2 regions of the Stenotrophomonas sp. STEN013 genome follow, and region 2 is predicted to be linked to the other one. Evidence: predicted binding sites of a transcription regulator. Region 2 holds the regulator's gene; the other holds the start of a gene.
What was found. Region 2 encodes FliA, which starts transcription of late flagellar genes. Its sites were predicted from a motif close to TAAAGTTTNNCNNNCNNNGGCCGATAA; they were not measured.
Positions count from the first base shown of each region.

Region 1 (6,491 bases), on a different contig from region 2:
TATTTGGGATTGACGTAGCTCAGGTTGTCGTAGAGCACCATCGTCTCGTGATTGCCGAGAACGAAGTGCACCGCGCCGCCCGCCTTTGCCGCCTGCTGCTGCAGGCTGTACAGCAGCCAGAATGCCTCGGTGACCTGCGGACCACGGTCAAACACGTCGCCAGCGATCACCAGCGTGTCGCGGCCCAGCGCCCAGCGGTCCTTGCCATCGATCACCTTGTTGGCGCGCAGCAGCCGCACCAGCAGCCCGTACTGGCCATGGATATCGGACAGGGCCACGATGCGGGCCGCGGCAGGCAGCGAGGAGGCTGAAGCCGGCAGTGGCTGCAGTACGGCCAGCGGGCGCGGGTAGCCGCACTGCGACGGAACCGTGGTGGTGGCGCGGCGGGTGAGCGTGCGCTCGACTACCCGGTCATTGCAGATCCATCGCGCCTGCAGTTGTTGCCCGTTGCGGAAGATATAGGGACCGTCGCTGTCCACGTGCGCCGCCGGGGCGGAGACCTCTCTGGCGCTGGCCACGCCGGGAAGCAGCAGGGCGGCGTGGAGCAGCAGGGCGGCCCAGCGGGTAACGGTACGGGCAAATGACATGGACGACATCCGGCAGACGAGGAGGCAGGCGGGGGTGGGCATCCGCCACCCCATGCTACGTGGCCGCACGCGTGCGGGCATCGGCCATTGGTTGGCCGGGCCGGCGAAGCTAATGTGCTACCGGCCCTGCGCCGGCGCAGGGAAGTCAGCGGTTCTGCAGGGAAGCACGGTCCGGGGCTTCCGGCAGGCTGTCGTCGGCCAGCACGATGCGGTTGCGGCCCTGTTTCTTGGCCTGGTACATCGCGGCATCGGCGCGTGCCATGACGCGCTCGTAATCCGGGTGCCCGTCATACAGGGCGACCCCGATGCTGGTGGTGATCGCCAATGGCTGGCCATCGGCCAGGGGGACGGGTGAATCGGAAATACGCCGGCACAGGCCATCGGCGATGACCAGCGCCTGACGCTCGTCCACCGCCACCAGCACCACCACGAACTCCTCGCCGCCATAGCGGAACACGTAGTCGCTGCCACGGGTGAACTGGCTGAGCATGCCGGCGATGTGCTGCAGGGCGCGGTCGCCGGCCTCATGGCCGTGCTGGTCGTTGATGCTCTTGAAGTGATCCAGATCCAGCAGCAACACCGCAAAGCCGGCCTTGTTCTTGCTCGCCAGCTCGATTTCCCGGCGCAGGACGGTAGGCAGGAAGCGGCGATTGAGCAGGTTGGTCAGGGCATCGCAGCCGGCGTCCAGTTCACCGATACGCTCGAACAGCATCCCCAGCAGGTTGCGTATCTGGCCGACGCGGGCACGCACTTCCTGCAGATGGGCCGAACGCACCTTGAGGTCGCGCTTTGTATCCAGGGTGTCATGCAGGGTCTGGTCCACTGCGGTCATCAGCGCGCAGATCTGCTGGGTTTCGGAGCTTTCACCGAAGCTGGGAATGCCCTTGTGGGTCAGCCACAGGCCGAACTCGGAGCCGGCCAGCGACTGGAACTCCGGCGTCTCGTTCTGGCTGGCCAACGCATAAAGCAAGGTGTTTTCCCAGTCCAGCAGCAGGGCGCGCTGGCGTTCGCGCTCGGTACCCACGTTCTGCACCAGCGAGAACAGCCGGTATGCCGCATCGGTGCGCGAGGAGCGTTCGCGTGCATTGGAGTAGGCCAGGGTCATGCATTCCAGTGCGATGTCGAACGAGGCGGTAAGGCAGGCAACGGCGGCGTGCGCGTGCTCGCTGTGTCCGGCCTGCTCGCTGATCAGCTGGAAAAGCCGCTGTTTCAGCACACGCATGCCGCGGGTCACCAGGTCGACGGGGATACCGACCCGGGCGTGGACATCGCCCACCACGCGCTGGGCGGCGATCAGCGATTCCACCCGTTCCGGCGTGGCCAGCAGCAAATCCCGCACCCAGCGTTGCATGGCCGGCTGCAGGCGCGTGCGCACCTGGTCGTGTGACAGCAGCCGTGAGGCCCGCTTGTCATCCAGCATCACCTGATAGAAATGCACCGCCATTTCGGCCGCGCCGGTATCGGCAAGCTGGGCCAACACCTGCGTCGCGGCAGGGCCGGCTTCGGTCAGTCCGCGTTGCCAGGCGGCAACCAGCGCCGGATTCTCGTTGTCGATAGCGGACGAAACGGCGGTAATGCTGTGCATGACAGAGTGCGCGACTGCTCAAGGTAAGCAGGCGTTATCGGCAGAAAGGGCAAGTACTTTAGCGGGGAACCGGGATGGAGGTCACGGCCGGCGGGAACAGGGCAGGGGATTGGGGCGGGAAAGGCTGCGGTCGGGGGGGGGGGCGCTGGTTGACTTGACAAATCGGGTGCAATGGTCACTTTCCGGACCTGGGGCAGGTGCCACGACGCCTTCACGTGATGGATGCGCCGGGTTCTTGCGATAATCCGATCCGGCGCATTGGAGTGCGCGTTGGGGATGGCATGGTGGAAGGATGCAAGGTGGCAGGTGCACGTGGCGCAACGATGATCGTCGCCATGCTCCTGCTGGCACTGGTAGGTGTGGTCTGGTCCGGGGCAGGCAATGCTGGGCCGCTGCAGCTTGACCGTGACTATCTGCTGGTTGGCGCGGCCACCGATCAACCGGCGCCGATACGGACCTGTTCGCCGGAGGCGCTGGCGCGGCTGAACGATGGCATCGATATTCCGGCGCCCGCCGGCGGCTGGTCCGGCGCCCCGCAGGCGGTGGATGTGTTCAACGTGTTCGCCGGCGAGGTGATGATCCATCACGGTGACCGCCAGGTCTGCGGACACATGCAGGACGCGCGCACCCGCGATTCCCGGTTCCGGGCCGGTATCGGCATGGTGGTGGTGCCCAAGGCCGGCAGCCGTGAGCCGATCCAGGTCGCCTGGGAGCCGCCGCTCAAGGCCCGCTGGATTCCGACGGTACGACTGGGGGCCCCCAGTCCGGTGCAGCAGATCGATACCGTGCGACTGCTGATCCGCACCGCCTGCATCGCCATCGCGTTGGCATTGGCGTTGTCGGCGCTGATTGGTTTTCTCACCACGCTCGGGCGCGAATTCCTGTTGTACGCGCTGGTGTGCGTGCTGCTGGTGGTCTGGCAGTCGGTACTGAGCGGGCTCAGCGGCTATCCCGAGCCGTGGTTGCCGGTGGGGCGCACGGCGGCGTGGTGGCAGGTCGCGCTGTCCTCGCTGCGGGTCGCGGTGATGGGCTGGATCATGTGGCGGCTGTGCGGGGGACCGCGGGTGCTGCAGCGCTCGCGGCCGGTGATGAAGGGCCTGCTGGCTGTGCTGGTCGTGCTCGCGCTGGGCGCGCCGGCGATGCCGTGGCCACTGCTGTCGTGGGTGGGAATGGCCCTGGACCACCTGTTCCTGCTGATCTGCGCGCTGACCTTCCTGCTGGGGGGCGTATCGCTGTGCCGGCGCAATTTCAGGGCGCTGGAGGGGCTGGCGGCGGTGCTGCCGCTGCTGGTGATCGAACTGGCGGATCTGTTCGGCAGCCGGCTGCTGGTCCAGTACCGGGTCGAAATCATCCAGCTGTCGGTCACCTGGTTTTTGATGGTCTCGGCCTATTCACTCAACCGTGGCCTGGGCCGTCTGCGCCAGCAGCGCGACGAGATGCGGCATCTGGCCGACACCGATGCGCTTACCGGTCTGCCCAACCGTCGCGCCGGCTTGCGCCAGCTGGAGCAGTACATGCAGCAGGCGCGCACCAGTGCACAGCCGCTGTCGATCGGCTTTCTCGATATCGATCTGTTCAAGCAGATCAATGACCGCTACGGCCACGATGTGGGCGACGAGGTGCTGGTGCTGGTCGCCAGGACGCTGGCGCAAGGCGTGCGTAACAAGATGGATGTGATCCGCATGGGCGGCGAGGAGTTCCTCGTGCTGCTGCCGGGCACAACGGCCGGCGTGGCTGCGCCGCGGCTGGAGCAGATGCGCGAGAAAATCACGCACAACGCCCGGAATCTGCAGCATGAAGGGCTGGTGGTGACGGTCAGCATCGGGCTGGCGCAGCTGCAGGCGCGGGACGAGGATGTGGCCGGGCTGATGCGGCGGGCCGACAACGCGATGTACCGGGCCAAGCGCGCGGGCCGCAATCGCGTGGTGGATGCGGGCTCGGAGCTGGAAACCGCCTGAACCGGCCGCGCGCTGTTCGGGCAGCAGGCGATGGCGGATAATCGCCCGATGACAATCCGAATCAACAAGCACATTGCCGAAACCGGCTTCTGTTCCCGCCGTGAGGCCGATCGCCTGCTCGCCGCCCGCCGCGTCACCGTCAACGGCATCGTTGCCGGCACCGGCGCCGTGGTGGGCGAGGGCGATCAGGTGCTGGTCGATGGCCAGCCGCTGCGCACCCGCGCCGTTCACAAGAACACTGGCCGTCGCCATGTCTACATCGCGCTGAACAAGCCGGTGGGCATCACCTGCACCACCGAGACCGAGGTCAACGGCAACATCGTCGACTTCGTCGGGCACGAGCAGCGGATTTTCCCGATCGGCCGGCTGGACAAGGATTCTGAAGGCCTGATCCTGATGACCAGCAATGGTGACATCGTCAACAAGATCCTGCGTGCCGAAAACGGCCATCAGAAGGAATACCTGGTTGCCGTCAACAAGCCGGTCACCGACCAGTTCCTGCGCGGCATGGCCCGTGGTGTGCGCATCCACAACGAGATGACGCTGCCGTGCCGCACCTCGCGCATCGCAAAATTCGGCTTCCGCATCATTCTCGAGCAGGGTCTGAACCGGCAGATCCGCCTGATGGCCGCCGAGTTCGGCTACCGCGTCACCCAGCTGCGGCGCGTGCGCATCGACAACATCAAGCTCGGTGCACTCAAGCCCGGACAGTGGCGCAATCTCACCGAACAGGAGTTGCGCGGCCTGCTGCCGCAACAGACCGATTGGTGAAGTGTGACCGGCTCGCTGCCGTCTCTGCGTGCGGTGGCTAGAATCCCAGATGCCCACCTGATGCCAGCCGCCGGATCGGAAACCGAGCATGATCAAACCCGCGCTTCCCGCCAATGAAGCCGAACGTCTGGCGGCGCTGCACCGCTACCGCATCCTGGATACCGCCCGTGAGCAGGAATTCGAGGATCTGGTAACCATCGCCCGCACACTGTGCGGGACGGCGATGGGCGCGGTGACCCTGATCGATCAGGACCGCCAATGGTTCAAAGCGCTGCAGGGGTTTGAGAGCGAGCAGACCACGCGTGACGAGGCGTTCTGTGCCCATGCCATTCTCCAGCCCGGGCAGCTGACCGTGGTTCCGGATGCGCGGCAGGATGCCCGCTTTTGCGGCAATCCGGCGGTGGTGGGGGAACCGAACATCCGCTTCTATGCCGGCGCCCCCCTGTTGAGCAGTGACGGCCACGCGCTGGGAACCCTGTGTGTGTTCGATTCGGCGCCCGGCATGCTGGATGCGGACCGTGCCAGCGCCCTGCGCGCGCTGTCGCGGCAGGTGGGACGGATGATGGAAATGCGTCTGCTGCGCCGCGAGATCGACCATCACCATCGCGAGCACGCGTGGTACGAGGCCCGGCTGGCCGAGTACTACCAGCAGCTGGAACAGACCAATCTGGAGCTGTCCGAACAGACCCGCACCGATCCGCTGACCGGCCTGCCCAACCGCCGCGCCCTGGCCGCGGCGATGTCCGCCTCGATCGAACGCGGCGGCGAGGGGCCGCCGGCGGTGGCCATCGTCGATATCGACCACTTCAAAAGGGTCAACGACATCCACGGCCACAGCGAGGGCGACCGCGTGCTGACCGAACTGGCCGATGTGCTGCGCGCGCAGTTTGCCGGACGCGGCATGGCTGCCCGCTTCGGTGGCGAGGAATTCGTGATCCTGATGCCCGGGACCCCGCTGCATCAGGCCGAATTGCAATGCCAGTACCTGCGCGAGGCCGTGCGCCTGTTGCCGATCGGGCTGCCGTTGTCGGTCAGCATCGGTCTGGCCGCGCACCGTGCCGGGGAAACCCCGGCCGATACCCTGCGCCGGGCCGATGCCGCGCTCTACCAGGCCAAGGCCCAGGGCCGCGACCGGGTCGTGCTGGCCGACTGAGCGGGTCCTGCCGGCAGGACGGCGCGAGGTCGTTGCCGTGTGTGGCGCTCAGCTGGCGGTGGCGGCCGGCCGCAGGCGGTTGAGCAGCGGATGCAGGAACACGCCACCGAGGATGATCGTCACGCCCAGATAGAACTGCGCTGACAGCTCATGCTGCTCGGCCAGGAACAGCATCGCCAGCACAATGGCGTACACCGGCTCCAGGTTGGTCACCAGCTGCACCGTATAGGCGCTCAGGTGGCGCAGCGCGACCAGTGCCAGCGCGAACGGCAGCAGCGTGCACAGCCCCGACAGGGCCAGCAGCAGCAGGCCATCGTGCAGATCCGGCAGCACCCACAGATCGCTGGCCAGGGCCGGCAGCAGGAACGGCAGCAGCGGCGCCAGCAGGGTCAGGGTCAGGGTGCCGGCGCCCAGCTCCAGGGCGGTCACCGTCAGCG
Region 1 covers NZ_JBRREO010000001.1:125,204-131,694, reverse strand. Annotated here, with positions in the region: gene ACVOMH_RS00585 (metallophosphoesterase) at 1-587, opposite strand, end outside; gene ACVOMH_RS00580 (GGDEF domain-containing protein) at 733-2,172, opposite strand; gene ACVOMH_RS00575 (GGDEF domain-containing protein) at 2,472-4,130, shown strand; gene ACVOMH_RS00570 (pseudouridine synthase) at 4,179-4,901, shown strand; gene ACVOMH_RS00565 (GGDEF domain-containing protein) at 4,990-6,054, shown strand; gene ACVOMH_RS00560 (DMT family transporter) at 6,103-6,491, opposite strand, start outside.
Region 1: ACVOMH_RS00580 (GGDEF domain-containing protein) is a predicted target of FliA. The motif match lies at 2,207-2,233, and genes of this name have one in related genera.

Region 2 (6,491 bases):
CGAGTTGCGCCAGGAAGTGGCCGGCATGCGCCAGCTGATCGAGCGCGAGATGAACCGCTTCACCGATGAGCGCCTGCGCGGCAGCGCCGTGCGGGCCAGCGCGCTGGACCTGATGGACGAATACGGCTTCGACGCCGGTCTGGCCCGGGACGTGGTCATGCAGATTCCGCTGGAGACCGATCCGGCCCGCGCCCGTGGCCTGATGCTGGGGCTGGTCTCGAAGAAGCTGCCGATCGCGCCGATCGACCCGATCGAAAGCGGCGGCGTCATCGCCCTGGTCGGCCCCACCGGCGCCGGCAAGACCACCACCATCGCCAAGCTGGCCTCGCGTTTTGCCGAAGCCCACGCCGCCCGCGACGTGGCCCTGGTCACCACCGACACCCAGCGCATCGGCGCCCGCGAGCAGCTCTACGGCTTCGGCCGCCAGCTCGGCGTGGCCGTGCACGAGGCCAACAGCGGCACCAATCTCAACCAGCTGCTGGAGCGCCTGGCCGACTACAAGCTGGTGCTGATCGACACCGCCGGCCTGGGCCAGCGCGACCGCGCCCTGGCCGCCCAGCTGCAGTGGCTGCGCGCCGCCGGCCAGATCCGCACCTTGCTGGTACTGCCTGCCAATACCAGTTTCCAGGACATGGACGAGGTGGTACGCCGCTTCGGCGCCGCCAATCCGCAGGGGCTGGTGCTGACCAAGCTCGATGAGACCGGCCGGTTCGGTTCGGCGCTGTCGGTGGCGGTGGACCACAACCTGCCGATCACCTGGGTGACCGACGGCCAGGACGTGCCGGAGGACCTGCATCGCGCCTCGGCGGCGAATCTTGTACTTCGCCTTGAAGATTTGCGCCGCGCGGCCGATATGCCCTGCAACCTGGAGTCCAACAATGCCGTCGCGTGAGTACGCCCAACTGACCAACACCTTCCCGCTTTCGGCCACGCGTCGCGAGCCGGCCGGTCCGGTACGCACGATTGCGATCACCGGCGGCAAGGGCGGCGTGGGTAAAACCAACGTCTCGGCCAATATGGCCGTCGCCCTGGCCGGCATGGGCAAACGCACCCTGCTGCTGGACGCCGACCTGGGCCTGGCCAACATCGACGTGATCCTGGGCCTGCAGCCCAAGCACACCCTGGCCGACCTGGTCGCCGGGCGCTGCACGCTGGACGAGGTGATCATCGAAGGCCCCAACGGCGTGCTGGTGGTGCCGGCCGCATCCGGTCGCCGGCACATGGCCGAGCTGCAGCCGGCCGAGCATGTCGGTCTGGTCAACGTGTTCTCCGAGCTTGAGCGCGAGCTGGACGTGATGATCATCGACACGGCTGCCGGCATCACCGACAGCGTGCTGACCTTCTGCCAGGCCGCGCAGGACACGGTGGTGGTGGTCTGCGACGAACCGGCCTCGATCACCGACGCCTATGCGCTGATCAAGGTGCTCTCGCGCGAACGCGGTGTGGACCGCATGCAGGTCGTGGCCAACATGGTGCGCGACCCCAACGAAGGCCGCGTGCTGTACGAGAAGCTGGTGCGCGTGTGCGACAAGTTCCTGGCGGATGTATCGCTGAATTACCTGGGCTGCGTGCCGCAGGACGACTGGCTGCGCCTCTCGGTGCAGCGCCAGCAGCCGGTGGTGAAGGCGTATCCGTCTTCGCCGGCCGCGCTGGCCCTCCAGGAAATCGCGCTGCGAACCTCGCGCTGGGAAGCCCCGACCGAAGCCCGCGGCGGCGTCGAGTTCTTCCTGGAACGCATCATCCAGCGCGGGGTGCCTGCATGAATCCCGCCGCCCAGTACCGTGAAGTGCAACGCGCCAGCAGCAATGACTGCATCGCCCAGCACGCGGACCTGGTACGCCGCATCGCCCATCACATGGCCGCGCGCCTGCCGGCCAGCGTGGAGATCGACGATCTGATCCAGGCCGGGATGATGGGTCTGCTGGAAGCATCGCGCAGCTACGATGCCGACCAAGGAGCATCGTTCGAGACCTATGCCTCGATCCGCATCCGCGGCTCGATGATCGACGAGATCCGGCGCGGCGACTGGGTGCCACGCTCGGTGCACCGGCGTGCCCGTGAAGCGGCCGGCACCATCCGCCGGCTGGAGCAGGCCAGCGGCCGTGCCGCCAGCGCCACCGAGGTGGCCGAGGCCATGGACATCCCGCTGCCCGAGTACATGCGGCTGATCGAAGACGCCTCGCGTGGCCAGGTGCTGAGCCTGGAATCGCGGATCGAGGACCAGGGCGAGCTGGACACGCCGGCCAGCGGCGGCCCGACCCCGCAGCAGATGCTCGAACGCAGCCAGTTCGGCGCCGAACTGGGCAAGGCCATCGCCCAATTGCCCGAGCGCGAACAGCTGGTGCTCTCGCTCTACTACGAGCAGGAATTGAACCTGAAGGAAATCGGCGCGGTACTGGGTGTCAGCGAATCGCGTGTCTGCCAGATCCACGGCCAGGCCACGCTGCGCCTGCGCGGCCGATTGAAGATATTCGAGGCGGCAGACGCCGGTCTCGAGGAACCATGAAGAGGAAAGCCCTTTGAACAAGAACATGCGCATCCTGATCGTCGATGACTTCTCGACCATGCGCCGCATCGTCAAGAACCTGCTCGGCGACCTGGGCTTCACCAATACCGCGGAAGCCGAGGACGGGCATGCGGCGCTGTCACTGCTGCAGAGCCAGCCGTTCGATTTCGTTGTCACCGACTGGAACATGCCGGTGATGACCGGCATCGAGCTGCTCAAGGCGATCCGTGCCGACGCCAGGCTCAAGACCCTGCCGGTGCTGATGGTCACCGCCGAGGCCAAGCGCGAACAGATCATCGAAGCGGCCCAGGCCGGCGTGAACGGCTACATCATCAAGCCGTTCACCGCGCAGACCCTGGAAGAAAAGCTCGGCAAGATCTTCGAGCGTCTGGCGGCGAGCGCCTGATGGCCGGTCACAGCGAAACCCTGGGCGACAAGAGCGCCCTGATCCAGCGCCTGCAGGATGCACTGGCCGCACTGGAGAGCGGTGACGAAGCCGGCTGGCGTCGGGAAATCGACGCGCTGGCCGCGCTGCGCACCCAGCCGATGATGGCCGGCCTGGGCCGGCTGGCCCGCGAACTGGGCCAGGCGCTGGGCGAACTGCCCAGCATTTCCACCGATGCCGGCGAGCTGGACGATGCCTGCGCGCGGCTGGACCACGTGGTCGAGATGACCGAAAAAGCGACCCATCGCACGCTGGACCTGGCCGAGGAATGCCGCACGCTGACCGAACAGCTGCGCGCCGAAGGCCTGAATCCCGGCCAGGACGTGATCCTGGACCGCATCCGCCACAACCTCACCGAGGTGGCACTGACCCAGAGCTACCAGGATCTGACCGGGCAGATCATCCGTCGCGTGGTCGGCATCGTCCGCCGCGTACACGAAGGTTTCGGTGCGCTGGGGCTGCCGCCGCCGGAGGAAGACACGCGCAATGCCGGGCTGGCTGGCCCGGCGGTCAGCGGCCTGGACCGCCACGCCGTCTCCCAGCATGACGCTGACGACCTGCTCTCGGATCTGGGGCTGTAAACACATGAGTGCTTTTGCCGACGACATCGCCGCCGACTTCATCCTTGAAGCGCAGGAAATCCTCGATCGCCTCGGCGAGCAACTGGTGGCGCTGGAACAGGCCCCGCAGGATGCCGACCAGCTCAATGTGGTGTTCCGCGGTTTCCACACGCTCAAGGGCGGCGCCGGCTTCCTGTCGATCACGCCGATGGTCGAGCTGTGCCATGCGGCAGAAGAAACCCTGGGCATGGCCCGGTCCGGCAAGGCCCAATTGCTGGCCCATCATTTCGATGCCGCCCAGCAATCGCTGGACTGGCTGCAGTCGATGCTCGATGCGGTCTCCGCCGGCACCGACCCGGCCCACGCCCCGGCCAGCCTGATCGCCCAGTTCGACATCGGCGCGGCGCCCGTCGCTGCGCCGGTGAAGACCGCGCCGGCCGCCGCCGACAGCGACCTGATCAGCGAGGACGAGTTCGAAGCGCTGCTGGACGCCCTGCACGGCCCCACCGCGCCCGGCGCGGCCCCCGCAGCCAAAGCGGGCGATGACCTGATCAGCGAAGATGAGTTTGAAGCGTTGCTCGACCAGCTGCATGGAGGCGCCGCCCCGGGCGCGCAACCTGCTGCCGCTGCGCCGCCAGCGCCCGCCGCAACGGCAACGCCTCCTGCCCCGGCCTCCCGGCCGGCACCGCCGCCCAAAGCCACAGGCAAGGCGACCGAAGCCGAGCAGACGGTACGCGTGGACACCAAGCGGCTGGATGCCATCGTCAACCTGATCGGTGAGCTGGTACTGGCCCGCAACCGTCTCAAGACCCTGCGTACGCGATTGAAGGACGAAGAACTGGATCGGGCCGTGTCCACCCTGGATATCGCCACCGCGCGCCTGCAATCGGCAGTCATGCGCACGCGCATGCAGCCGGTCGGCAAGGTGTTCTCGCGCTTCCCCAAGGTCGCCCGTGACGTGGCCCGCTCGTTGAACAAGGAAGTGGACCTGGAGCTGATCGGCGCCGACACCGAGCTGGACCGCAATCTGGTCGAAGCCTTGGCCGATCCGCTGGTGCACCTGGTGCGCAACGCCATCGACCACGGCGTGGAAGCGCCCGACTTGCGTGAAGCGCAGGGCAAACCGCGCGTGGGCCAGGTCCGCCTGACCGCGCAGCAGGAAGGCGACTACGTCTCCATCGAGATCCAGGATGACGGGGCCGGCATCGATCCCGAGCGCCTGCGCGCCAAGGCCCGCGAGAAGGGCCTGATCGATCCGGAAGCCGCCGCCCGCCTGAGCAGCGAGGAATGCCTGCACCTGGTGTTCCTGCCCGGCTTTTCGACCAAACAGCAGGTCACCGATATCTCCGGCCGCGGCGTGGGCATGGACGTGGTGCAGTCGCGCATCCGCGAACTCAGCGGCCAGATCCAGATCCAGTCCGAACTCGGTCGCGGCAGCCGCTTCCTGATCCGTGTGCCGTTGACCCTGGCAATCCTGCCGACGCTGCTGGTGCAGGCCGGGCAGGATGTCTACGCGCTGCCGCTGGCGCGCGTGATGGAAGTGCTGCACGCCCCGGCCACCGCGCTGGGCTGGTTCGACGGCCGCGCGGTACTGGACCGCAAGTCGCACACGCTAGCGCTGGTGGACCTGCGCCGCTGGCTGGACGTGACCCCGGCGGCCTCGCAGCTGCTGACCATTGTCGTGCTGCAGGTCGGCGAAGCGCGCTTCGGCCTGGTGGTGGATCAGGTGCGTGGCCGCGAAGAAGTGGTGATCAAACCCCTGCCCAAGGCGCTGCGCGGTCTGCCGGGCTACGCCGGCGCGACCCTGATCGGTGATGGCCGCATGGCGCTGATCCTCGACGTCGATGGCCTGCGCAACCCGCAGGACTGACGCTTCCCGTTCAAGTAGCCCCACTCAAGGCCGATATCTTTCAAATGGACAGACTCAGCATCATCGGACTTTTTCTCGCGCTGGCCTCGCTGGTCGGCGGCAGCATCCTGAAAGGTGCCGGGCTGTCGTCGCTGTGGTCGCCGGCGGCGTTTGTGATCGTCATCGTCGGCACGGCGGCGGCGATCCTGCTGCACACCTCGCCGGCCGTCTTCAAGCACGCCTTCAAGATCGTGCGCTGGGTGGTGCGGCCACCGGAAAGTGACCGTCAGGCATTGATCCAGCAGATCGTGGACTGGAGCAACATCGCCCGCCGCCAGGGTCTGCTCGGGCTGGAACCCCAGGTGGAGCTGCAGGACGACCCGTTCGTACGCAAAGGCCTGCAACTGGTGGTCGATGGCGTGGAGCCGGAAACCATCCGCCACATCATGGAGATCGAACTGGGCAGCCAGGAACACCGTGACCTGGCCGCGACCAAGGTGTTCGAGGGCATGGGCATCTACGCCCCGACCCTGGGCATCATCGGCGCGGTGCTGGGCCTGATCGCGGTCATGAAGAACCTGGCCGATCCGAGCAAGCTTGGTCACGGCATCGCCGCGGCGTTCACCGCCACCATCTACGGCATCGCCTCGGCCAACCTGCTGTTCCTGCCCGTGGCCGCCAAGCTCAAGGGCGTGATCGCCCACAACAGCCGCGAGCACGAGATGATCATCGAAGGGCTGATCGCCATTGCCCAGGGCGAGAACCCGCGCAATATCGAAACCAGCCTGGCCGGCTTCGTGAACTGAGCCATGGCCCGTCGCAAACCACACGAAGAACACGGCAACCACGAGGCATGGGCGATCCCGTATGCCGACCTGATGACGCTGCTGCTCGCCTTTTTCGTGGTGATGTATGCCATTTCCTCGGTCAACGAGGGCAAATACCGGGTGATGGCCGATGCGTTGACCACCGCCTTCGGCGGCGCGCCGCGTACCGTCAGCCAGGTGCAGGTGGGCAACCAGCAGCTGCAGGGGGGCGGTTTTGACAGCCCCTCGGTGATCCGCGCCCCAAGCATGACCGGCGGCGCGATGAATGACCCTACCCGCTTGCCGGCGATGGCCTCGCAGATGC
Region 2 covers NZ_JBRREO010000003.1:60,928-67,418, reverse strand. Annotated here, with positions in the region: gene flhF (flagellar biosynthesis GTPase FlhF) at 1-892, shown strand, start outside; gene ACVOMH_RS08130 (MinD/ParA family ATP-binding protein) at 879-1,763, shown strand; gene ACVOMH_RS08125 (RNA polymerase sigma factor FliA) at 1,760-2,506, shown strand; gene cheY (chemotaxis response regulator CheY) at 2,520-2,912, shown strand; gene ACVOMH_RS08115 (protein phosphatase CheZ) at 2,912-3,532, shown strand; gene ACVOMH_RS08110 (chemotaxis protein CheA) at 3,537-5,381, shown strand; gene ACVOMH_RS08105 (flagellar motor protein) at 5,426-6,166, shown strand; gene motD (flagellar motor protein MotD) at 6,170-6,491, shown strand, end outside.